DNA from 3 places in the Pseudomonas sp. LBUM1643 genome. Region 2 is predicted to be linked to each of the others. Evidence: riboswitches for the same ligand, from Rfam matches in the RefSeq annotation. Region 2 holds a riboswitch; each other region holds the start of a gene.
What was found. A riboswitch is a leader RNA that binds a small molecule or an ion and turns the genes downstream of it on or off. The one in region 2 is predicted to bind cobalamin.
Positions count from the first base shown of each region.

Region 1: linked by a shared signal. The riboswitch ahead of ACA063_RS18895 (ABC transporter substrate-binding protein) and the one ahead of cobO (cob(I)yrinic acid a,c-diamide adenosyltransferase) in region 2 are both predicted to bind cobalamin.
Region 3: linked by a shared signal. The riboswitch ahead of ACA063_RS16125 (CbtB domain-containing protein) and the one ahead of cobO (cob(I)yrinic acid a,c-diamide adenosyltransferase) in region 2 are both predicted to bind cobalamin.

Region 1 is NZ_CP166813.1:4,203,275-4,206,544, forward strand. Features, by position in the region: gene ACA063_RS18885 (hypothetical protein) at 1-375, opposite strand, end outside; gene ACA063_RS18890 (low affinity iron permease family protein) at 602-970, shown strand; cobalamin riboswitch at 1,580-1,774, shown strand; gene ACA063_RS18895 (ABC transporter substrate-binding protein) at 1,919-2,932, shown strand; gene ACA063_RS18900 (FecCD family ABC transporter permease) at 2,929-3,270, shown strand, end outside.
Region 2 is NZ_CP166813.1:1,814,603-1,817,872, reverse strand. Features, by position in the region: gene ACA063_RS08185 (cobyrinic acid a,c-diamide synthase CobB) at 1-1,293, opposite strand, end outside; gene cobO (cob(I)yrinic acid a,c-diamide adenosyltransferase) at 1,290-1,901, opposite strand; cobalamin riboswitch at 1,983-2,215, opposite strand; gene ACA063_RS08175 (PQQ-dependent sugar dehydrogenase) at 2,367-3,270, shown strand, end outside.
Region 3 is NZ_CP166813.1:3,606,222-3,609,491, reverse strand. Features, by position in the region: gene cobM (precorrin-4 C(11)-methyltransferase) at 1-538, opposite strand, end outside; gene ACA063_RS16135 (cobalamin biosynthesis protein) at 620-1,033, opposite strand; gene ACA063_RS16130 (CbtA family protein) at 1,030-1,737, opposite strand; gene ACA063_RS16125 (CbtB domain-containing protein) at 1,749-1,940, opposite strand; cobalamin riboswitch at 2,061-2,287, opposite strand; cobalamin riboswitch at 2,484-2,698, shown strand; gene cobW (cobalamin biosynthesis protein CobW) at 2,799-3,270, shown strand, end outside.

The DNA.
Region 1 (3,270 bases), 2.4 Mb from region 2:
AACACTGCCGGCAATGAACAGCGTGGGGTTGCTGCGCGCCAGATCGGCTGCATCGTGCAGCAGCTGTTCGGCACTTTTGCCACGCAGATTGCCGGCCAGCCCGCTCATGGACTCGGCCATATCGGCCAGGTAGTCGGACATACCGAGCGTGTCCTTGCTTTCTATCTCGGAGACAAAAGATTTCGCCCCCTGGGCCAGTGCCTCGATCTGGTCTGCTGCTGTGTCACGGTACTGCCCGAACTGCGCATCCGCTTGCTGCCGCGCATCACCAAGGGCCTCGGTAACGCCCTCCTTCAAATGTTGAAAATCGGCTTCCGGTCTTCCGGAGTCCTGACGATCGGTCTGACCGTCAGTCCTGCTGTCTGAACTATTCATGACGTCCCTCGCTGTTCAAAAAAAAGCGTTATCGGGTACGCCACGAGCGCTCGCAGCCCCCCTCAGTTCAGATGACGGAGCGACGTTGAAAGGAGTTCCAACAAAATGATGAGCGACGTGAACCCTCGGATACACGGGAGGAAAATGCTCGCTGATGAAAGAGAATGAAAAAGAATTTCAAAGAATCACTGCGGTCTATCACTGACCATCGCAAGAGTAGGTACTCATGAAATTCTCACAATTCTGCCAGGCACTCTCCAATCGAGCCGGCAGCTCAAAAACCTTCCTCACCGCCATTGTCCTGATCATCGTATGGGCACTCACAGGTCCCTATTTCCACTACAACGACACGTGGCAACTGATCATCAACACCTCCACCACGATCATCACGTTCCTGATGGTCTTCCTCATCCAGAACACCCAAAACCGCGACAACGATATCTTGCATCTGAAAATCGACGAGCTGATTCGAGCCACCCAAGAAGCGCAGAACGCTACCTTGTCACTGGACAAAATGGGGAGCCGGGACCTGAGGAAGCTGCGTAAGCATTACAGCTCTTTGGGGGATGTTGAGGCGATCAAGGTGAGTGATTGAAGCCTACGGCGAACGCAACCAATACCTGGAAAAAACGCAGTTCGGTCCGCTTTTGATTTGCACTTGATTTGCTTTTGATGTGCTTTTGATTTGCTTTTGATCTTCTTGCCCCCTCGTAAGGCCGAGCGCAGGTTCTGCGCAGTGGGTAACCCGGCAAGGATGCCGGGTTAGCCGCGCACGGCCATGGATGGCCGATCGCGGCGGGCCCACGGAGCAGGACCGGAGCGAGGGTATGCCGAGCCTTAGCGAGGCACCGCACGAAAGGGGCAAGAGCCCTTGGTTACTTGGGGCTCTTCCAAGTGACTCGCTGTAAAAGCGAAACCAATAGTAGCCATGACCGCAGAAACGGATATGTACACCAACAACAATCCCACCGCCGATCAGGCCGCCATCGCCGGCAAGCCAGCTCCCACAGTTTGATCGGTGTACATATGGGAGAAACTTGTTGCCTGACAGGTCGTCATCGCGAGCAGGCTCACTCCTACAGTTAATCCGGGTGCATCTGGGGGATGTGGCTTGGTTGTCAGGACGCCATCGCGAGCAAGCTTTGCTCCTACAGTAGATCTGGGTGCATCGGGGTTAGACAGGTTCCCCTCGGACGGTCTGATCGACTACCATGCCGCCGCCGGTTTCCACATGGGATTAATAGGGAATCCGTGATGCTCACACAGCATCAAACGGAACTGCCCCCGCAACTGTAGATGCTGAGCCTGCTCCACGAACGCCACTGGGATCACCCCCGGGAAGGCCGGAACCAGGCGATGACGCATCAGTCAGGAGACCTGCCGGCCAAGCAAATCACTAACCGGCGGGGTGTCCGGGAAGGACATCCTTGTCGCGTGCGTCACTTCGGTGATCGGCCTTGCACTGCCCTTGCCGCAGCGTTCGATGATGTGTTTCCAGACCGTATACCTCTGCTCCGTGTACGGTTCAAATGGAGATCGCCTCATGCTGCTGCCCCGCTTCGCCACCCTCCTCTCGGGCCTGGGTCTTTGCGCCCTCGCCCAGGCGAACCCGACACAGTATCCCCTCACCGTCGAAAACTGCGGTAGCACGCTGACGTTCCAGCACGCGCCTGTCCGGGCCGTGACCATTGGCCAGGCCGGCACTGAAATGCTCTATGCCATGGGCTTGAGCGACAAGCTGGTCGGCACATCGTTGTGGTTCAACGATGTCCTGTCCACGTACAAGACCCAGAACGACAAGATCGAACGCCTGGCCGACAACGAGCCGAGTTTCGAAGCGGTGATCGGCAAACGTCCTGAACTGGTGGCGGTGGAGCTGGAATGGATGGTCGGTCCGCAAGGCGCAGTGGGCACTCGCGAGCAGTTTCATGAGCTGAATATTCCGACCTACCTGATGCCCTCCGATTGCGAAGCCAAAGACAACCTGGTCGGCGCCGATGGCACGCGGCTGGAGGCGTTTCGCATCGACAGCATTTACAAAAGCATCAGCCAATTGGCGCAGATCTTTGATGTTCAGGCCCGTGGCGAGCAGTTGAACGCCGAACTCAAGGCCAGCCTGGCGAAGTCGATGGCTACGGTGCAGAACAAGGACCTGAAGCACACCAGCGCGCTGTTCTGGTTCTCCAGCGCCAGCCTCGACATCGACCCGTACGTCGCCGGCCACAAGGGCATCCCGGATTTCATGCTCAACACCTTGGGCGTGCGCAACGTCGTTGAGTCCAACGAGGAATGGCCGACAGTGGGCTGGGAAACCATCGCCAAGGCCAACCCGACGTTCCTGGTGATTGCGCGCATGGACCGCCGGCGATTCCCTGCTGACGATCATGAAAAGAAACTGCAATTCCTGCGCAGTGACCCGGTGACGCGCAACATGGACGCGGTGAAAAACAACCGGATCATTATCCTCGACGCCATGGCGATGCAGGCCAGCGTCAGAATGTTCGACGGCCTTGAAACACTGGCGACCGCCATCAATGGCTACGACCTGCCGCAATGACCAGGACGCTGATTCGCACGCTGCTGGCGCTCGCGACACTGCTGCTGGCAGTGATCGCTGGCGTGGCCATTGGTGAAACGCCGATCGAGCCGAGCGTGGTGTTCCAGGTGTTGGCCAACAAGCTGTGGGCAGCCGGGCATGTGCTTGATCCCATCGACGAAGGCATCGTCTGGAACTACCGCCTGACCCGCGCCCTGGTGGCCGCTGCCTGTGGCGCCGGGCTGGCGACTTGCGGGGTGATCCTGCAGTCGTTGTTGCGCAATCCGTTGGCTGATCCTTACCTGCTCGGCATCTCCGCCGGCGCGTCCACAGGTGCCGTGCTGGTGGCGTTGCTGGGT
Region 2 (3,270 bases):
AGGCGCAAACAGTGCAGCAATCGCGGACGGATTCGACGGAAAGTAAAAATGCACGTAAGAAGCCGTCATCCGCCCCTCACGATAAACCGCCTCGGCCCCGCGCCCACCGTTCGGGCTCAGCCCACGGGCGATCGGTTGAAGCTCGGTGCTGGTCAAAGAGTGGTGATAGGTATGCCCGCGCAGTGAGCCTTCGGGCAAATCGACCGCCTGCAACGCCAGCGCCGCCAGTCGCTTTTGCATCACTGCATCTCCCGCCAACAAGCCGACCAGCTTCGCGCGCGTGCCGTCGACATCGGTCAATGAGTCGAGCAGGTACAACATGCCGCCACACTCGGCCAGCAGTGGTTTACCAGCGCTATGGTGAGCACGAATCGCATTCAGCATCGAGGTGTTCTGTGACAGTGTTACATGGTGCAATTCGGGATAACCGCCTGGCAGATACAGGCTGTCCGCGTCGGGCAAATGGGCGTCCCGGATCGGCGAGAAAAACAGCAACTCGGCACCCATGGCCCTCAGTAAATCCAGGCTCGCGCCATAGGTGAAAGCGAACGCTTCATCACGGGCCACGGCAATCCGCACGCCCGCCAGCAAGGGCTCGGCGACGATCACATCCGGCGCGGCGAATTCCACCGCCGGGGGCAACGCAACTTCGCAACTGCCAGCCAGTGCATCGGCTGCGGCATCGAGGCGCAGGTCCAGGTCGTTCAACTCACTCGCTTGCACCAGGCCGAGATGCCGGCTCGGCAATTGAATCCCGGTTTCTCTGGACAATGCGCCGTACCAACGCAACCCTTCCGTCAGGCTGCCTTCGAGCAACTGCGCATGGCGCAAGGTACCGACCCGATTGGCCAATACGCCGGCAAACGGCAAGTTTGGCTGATACCGCGCCAACCCCAACGCCAGCGCACCAAAGGTCTGCGCCATGGCCGTGCCGTCGATCACGGCCAGCACCGGCACACCGAAATGCCGCGACAGATCGGCACTGGACGGTGTGCCGTCGAACAGCCCCATGACGCCTTCAATGAGGATCAGGTCTGCCTCACCCGCGGCTTCCCACAGGAGCCGACGGCTGTCCTGCTCGCCAACCATCCACATGTCCAGTTGATAGACCGGCGAACCGCTGGCGCGCTCGAGAATCATCGGGTCCAGAAAGTCCGGACCGCATTTGAATACGCGGACCTTGCGCCCCTGATTGCGATGCAAACGGGCCAGCGCAGCGGTGACGGTGGTCTTGCCCTGACCGGAGGCCGGCGCGGCGATGAGTACCGCGGGGCAATGACGGGGTTGATTCACAATTCGACGCCTTTTTGCGCTTTGATCCCGGCCTGGAACGCATGCTTGATCACGCCCATTTCGGTCACGGTGTCAGCCAGTTCAATCATTTCCGGTTTGGCGCCGCGCCCGGTTACCACGACGTGCTGCATCGGCGGGCGGGCCTGCAAATCGCTGAGTACCTGATCGAGGTCGAGATAGCCGTGCTTGAGCGCGATGTTCAACTCGTCCAGCACCACCAGACCTATCGACGGATCGCGCAACAATTCACGAGAAACTGCCCACGCCGCTTCGGCAGCAGCAATGTCACGCTGACGGTCCTGGGTTTCCCAGGTGAAACCTTCGCCCATCACATGAAAACGCACCTGCTCCGGAAAGCGGCGGAAGAACAGTTCTTCACCGGTGCTGTTACGCCCCTTGATGAACTGCACTACACCACACTGCATACCATGCCCCATGGACCGGGCAAGCATGCCGAACGCCGAGCTGCTTTTGCCCTTGCCGTTGCCGGTGAGCACCAGCAGCAGGCCGCATTCATTCGGGGAGTTGGCGATGCGTTCGTCGATCACGGCTTTTTTGCGCAACATGCGCGCCAGGTGGCGTTCGTCGCGATCAGGGGTATCAGTCATGGGGAAGCTCTCCGTTGGGGCTGGATAACGGCGGGCAGGCACAAGAATAGACGGCAAAAAGCCTGGCATCGCCCACCGTGATGCCGCTGGATGGATCAGGCCGGTCTCCGGGCTCATGAGCGGCTTGACGCCGAACTGCGCGCCTTCCCATACCGATAATCGACACAGTGGCACAAGGCGCAGTTTTTACTCATTTACCGTTGCGGGGGCAGCGCCGGGATCGCGAAGCTTCGTGCAACAAAGCGATCACTCACCGGCTTCCCTGTTTCACTCTGTCGACGACGTCACAGAGCACCTGAAACAAGCCGCGAAGGTTAGAGGGTTGGGGGTGGAGCGTCAATTAAAGACGGGACTTGTCTGCGCGAATAACTGCCGCAGATCGTTTGATTGATTGTGCCCCGTTGAACCATCGCACATTTGCGCTTCTCTACTGATCAGGTCAATGCATTTAAAGGGAAGATCAGCATGCGCAAACCCCAGCTCGTTCTCGTCATCGCGCTCGCCGGAGGTCTCGTCGCCTGCGGTGAAACCTCCAGCCTGCAAGTCTCCGACGGCACCGGTCCGTCACCCAAGCTGCCAGAACCGAACAAGACCCTGATACCGACGGTGAACATCGCCCCGGCCGTCGGCTGGGCTGACGGTGCCAAACCGACAGCCGCGGCCGGCACGCAGGTGGCGGCATTTGCCGAAGGGCTCGATCACCCACGCTGGCTCTACGTGCTGCCCAATGGTGATGTGCTGGTGGCGGAAACCAACGCACCGCCAAAGCCCGATGATGGCAAAGGCATAAAAGGCTGGGTCATGAAGACCGTCATGGGACGCGCGGGGGCTGGCGTCCCAAGTCCAAATCGCATCACGCTGCTGCGGGACAAGGATCACGACGGCATTGCTGAAACCCGCACCGTGTTTCTGGAGAACCTGAATTCGCCCTTCGGCATGACCCTGGTCGGCAATGATCTGTATGTCGCCGACACCGACCGCTTGTTGCGTTTCCACTATGCAGACGGTGACACGGCGATCAAATCGCAACCGATCAAAGTGGTCGACTTGCCGGGTGGTACGCTGAACCATCACTGGACCAAAAACGTTATCGCCAGCAAGGATGGCAACAAGCTTTACGTCACCGTTGGCTCCAACAGCAACGTCGCGGAAAACGGAATGGACAAGGAAGAAGGCCGCGCGGCCATTTGGGAAGTGGATCGCGCGACCGGCAATCACCGAATTTTCGCTTCGGGCCTGCGCAATCCCAACGGCATGGCCTGGGAGCCGGATAGCGGCGCGTTATGGACCGCTGTCAACGAACGTGACGAAATCGGCAGTGACCTGGTGCCGGACTACATCACCTCGGTCAAGGACGGGGCCTTTTATG
Region 3 (3,270 bases), 1.8 Mb from region 2:
CGTAATGGGGAAGCAATTCGGCGAGGATTTTTTCAAGGTGATTGACCCCCAAATGGATCGCCATGGTCGCCTTGTGCTGCGCCAGGCTGGCGAGCTCTTCGCCAGCGGGCATTACGGTTTTGTCGGCATAACGGGTCAGAATCACGCTTTGGGAAATATCCGGCAGCGTCAGTTCAGCCCCCAACAGTGCAGCGCAAGCCGCGGTTGCGGTCACGCCGGGAATGATTTCAAACGGGATGTCGAGCTCACGCAAGTAGCGGATCTGTTCGCCAATCGCGCCGTACAGGCTCGGATCACCGGAATGCACCCGCGCCACATCCTTGCCTTCGCTGTGGGCGGTTTTGATCAATTCAATGATCTGCTCCAGATGCAGTTCGGCGCTGTTCACCACCGTTTCGGCGTGATGCCCCTCCAAGACTGCAGTGGGCACCAGAGATCCTGCATAGATGATTACAGGACAGCTGCGAATCAGCCGCTGGCCTTTGACGGTGATCAGTTCCGGGTCGCCGGGACCTGCGCCAATGAAGAAGACAGTCATCGTCGTATCCTGTGAAAAAAGGGGCGAGGCACACCTTCAGATGAAGATTGCTCATGATCGGGGTGGGGATTATTGAGGATTTTAAGCGGTGCACGCCAATGCGAGGGTGGCCTGAGCGTATTTTTGTCGCGAAATCAGCAGCTTTGCCGGTGCGTCAGCCAGCTGTTCGGCGAGGGCCAGTGCGGCGCTTTCGGCGATGCCATAGCAACCCGTGCGCTCAAAGGCGATGTCCGAATGATGGCTGAGTTGCTCTTGATAACCCGCCAACTGCTCGCTGCTGAAGTACATGATCGGTAATCCCAACTGTTTGGCGAGCTCGATCAGGCCAGGCTCGTCACGCTTCAGGTCGATGCTGGCAAGTGCCTTGATCTGGTGAAGTTCGATCTGATGCGCCTGAAGGGCCTGGTCGAGCAGTGCCTGCAACGTGCTGACCGGGCAGCCGCGTTGGCAGCCCAGGCCGACCACGAGCGTCGGCGCTGTGCTGGCATGGGTCATGCGCGGTATTGGCCTTCACCTTTGCGGCGGAACAACCAGGCGCTGATCAGGCCCAGGGCCAGCCAGAACGCGACGTTGGTCAACTGCGAAGCGATTTTGAATTGAGCTTCCAGCGCTTCCGGGGCGAGCATCGAGTGCACTTCCGGTTGCGGCGCGCCGATCACATGGGGAACGGCCAGGATCGCCACGCCCAGGACCTTCATCAGCCAGTGACGGCTGAACACGATCAGTGCGATCCCGACGGCGGTAGAGGCGGCGGTGCCGATCCACCAGATCTGGCGTTGCGCCAGGTCGGCAGCGGCAGTGCCTGGCAGTTCAGGCGGCAGGCCCAGGGTTGGCGCGAGGACGAACGTGGCGTAACCGGCCAGGCCCCACAGCAAGCCTTGCGCGGTGCTATTGGGCGCACGCAGGGTGTAGAGGCCAGCGAGCATCAAGGCGAAACCAACCGCTACAACCAGGTTGCCACCGGTGGTGGACAGCACGCGCTGCCAGCCGTCTTGCGGCTCCCAGGCTTCGGCATCGTGGGCATGAGCGGCCATGGCAGTGCCGGTATGCTCATGGATTTCTACCGCGACAGGCTCTGATTTTTCGTAGGTCTCGGCCTGCAAAATCAGCGGAGCGACCCAGAAGCTTTGCAGCAGGGTCAGCAGGAGGGCGGCCAGCAGCCCGGTGAAACCTGCGGTTTGCGCAATACGCTTGATCATGTCGGCAGGTCTCAATGGCACGGGAATGCGGAGCTGTGACGGGTATCGTGGGCGGCGTTGTGCACCGCTTCGATGTGGGAGAACCCGGCAAAGTACACAAGGCATGCGCCCAGGATCGACGCACACAAGGCGGCGGTCAGGCGTTGAGTCAGGGTCGTGGTGCTGCTGGCGGTGTTGCTGCCGGTGGTGCTGATGGTCGACATGGCGCTTCCCTCTGGTCTGTCAGCGGGTGAATAGAGCGCATGGAAGATCCCTGCGAATCGGGCACGCAGAGATGCAACAGCGCCCGCCCACCGCGGGTTTGTTATTCAGTGAAGGTGAAAAATCACTGTGTGTTGCGGGCCGGTCTCCGGGCTCACGAGGGGCTGGGGTTTGGCCTCAACCTGCAAGAATCACCTTCCCATGCCGAACTGCTGGCACAGTGGATTTGATTCTTCAATCGCTTACCGTTGCGGGGGCAGCACCGGACTGACATGGCCTTGAGTAAAGCACATGATTCACCGGTTTCCCGTTTCACCCTGTGAAGGGCACCCGTAACAAGGCGTGTAGGAGAGCATGGGCGGGGTTTGGCGTCAATTGGCAAGGGTTCTCGTTAGGGGCGAAGACTAATGGGCTCTATGTAGGAGCTGCCGAAGGCTGCGATCTTTTGATTTTGTTTTTAAAGCAAAGTCAAAAGATCGCAGCCTTCGGCAGCTCCTACAGGGGAGCGCGTGAAGCTCAACGATTGACCCGCCCCAAGACCATGCGTAGCCTTGCGCATTCGAGGTTCTTCGGTATTTGCCGAAGCTAAGAAGGGAACGCGGTTCAAGCCGCGGCTGCCCCCGCAACTGTGAACGGTGATGTTCGCTGCCACGCCACTGCAAACCCTGTCCAACGGGTTCGCGGGAAGGCGCAGCGAATGCCAGGCGAAACTGCCCGGCACGCCGTCAGCCAGGAGACCTGCCTCGAAACAGATTCTCACTACAACCGGGCGGGGTGATCCGGTGGCGAACTCTTCCGCGCGCGCACCTGTCGCAGCGATTGTCGTCCCGCATGCCCGCCACCTTGCCAAAGGGCATCCGATGAAAACACTGGCCAAACTCCCCGTCACCATCGTTACCGGCTTCCTCGGCTCGGGCAAGACCACCTTGCTGCGGCACATGCTCGACAACGCTCAGGGCCGGCGCATCGCCGTCATCGTCAACGAGTTTGGCGAGCTGGGCATCGACGGTGAAATCCTCAAGCAGTGCGCCATCGGCTGCACCGAAGAAGAAGCCAACGGCCGCGTCTATGAGCTGGCCAACGGTTGCCTGTGCTGCACCGTCCAGGAAGAATTTTTCCCGGTGATGCGCGAACTCGTTGCCCGTCGTGGCGACCTCGACCACATCCTTATCGAAACCTCCGGCCTCGCCTTGCCAAAACCACTGGTGCAAGCCTTCCAGTGGCCGGAAATCCGCAGTGCCTGCACCGTTGACGCGGTGATCACCGTGGTCGACAGCCCGGCCGTGGCGGCTGGCACCTTTGCTGCTTTCCCGGATCAGGTCGACGCCCAGC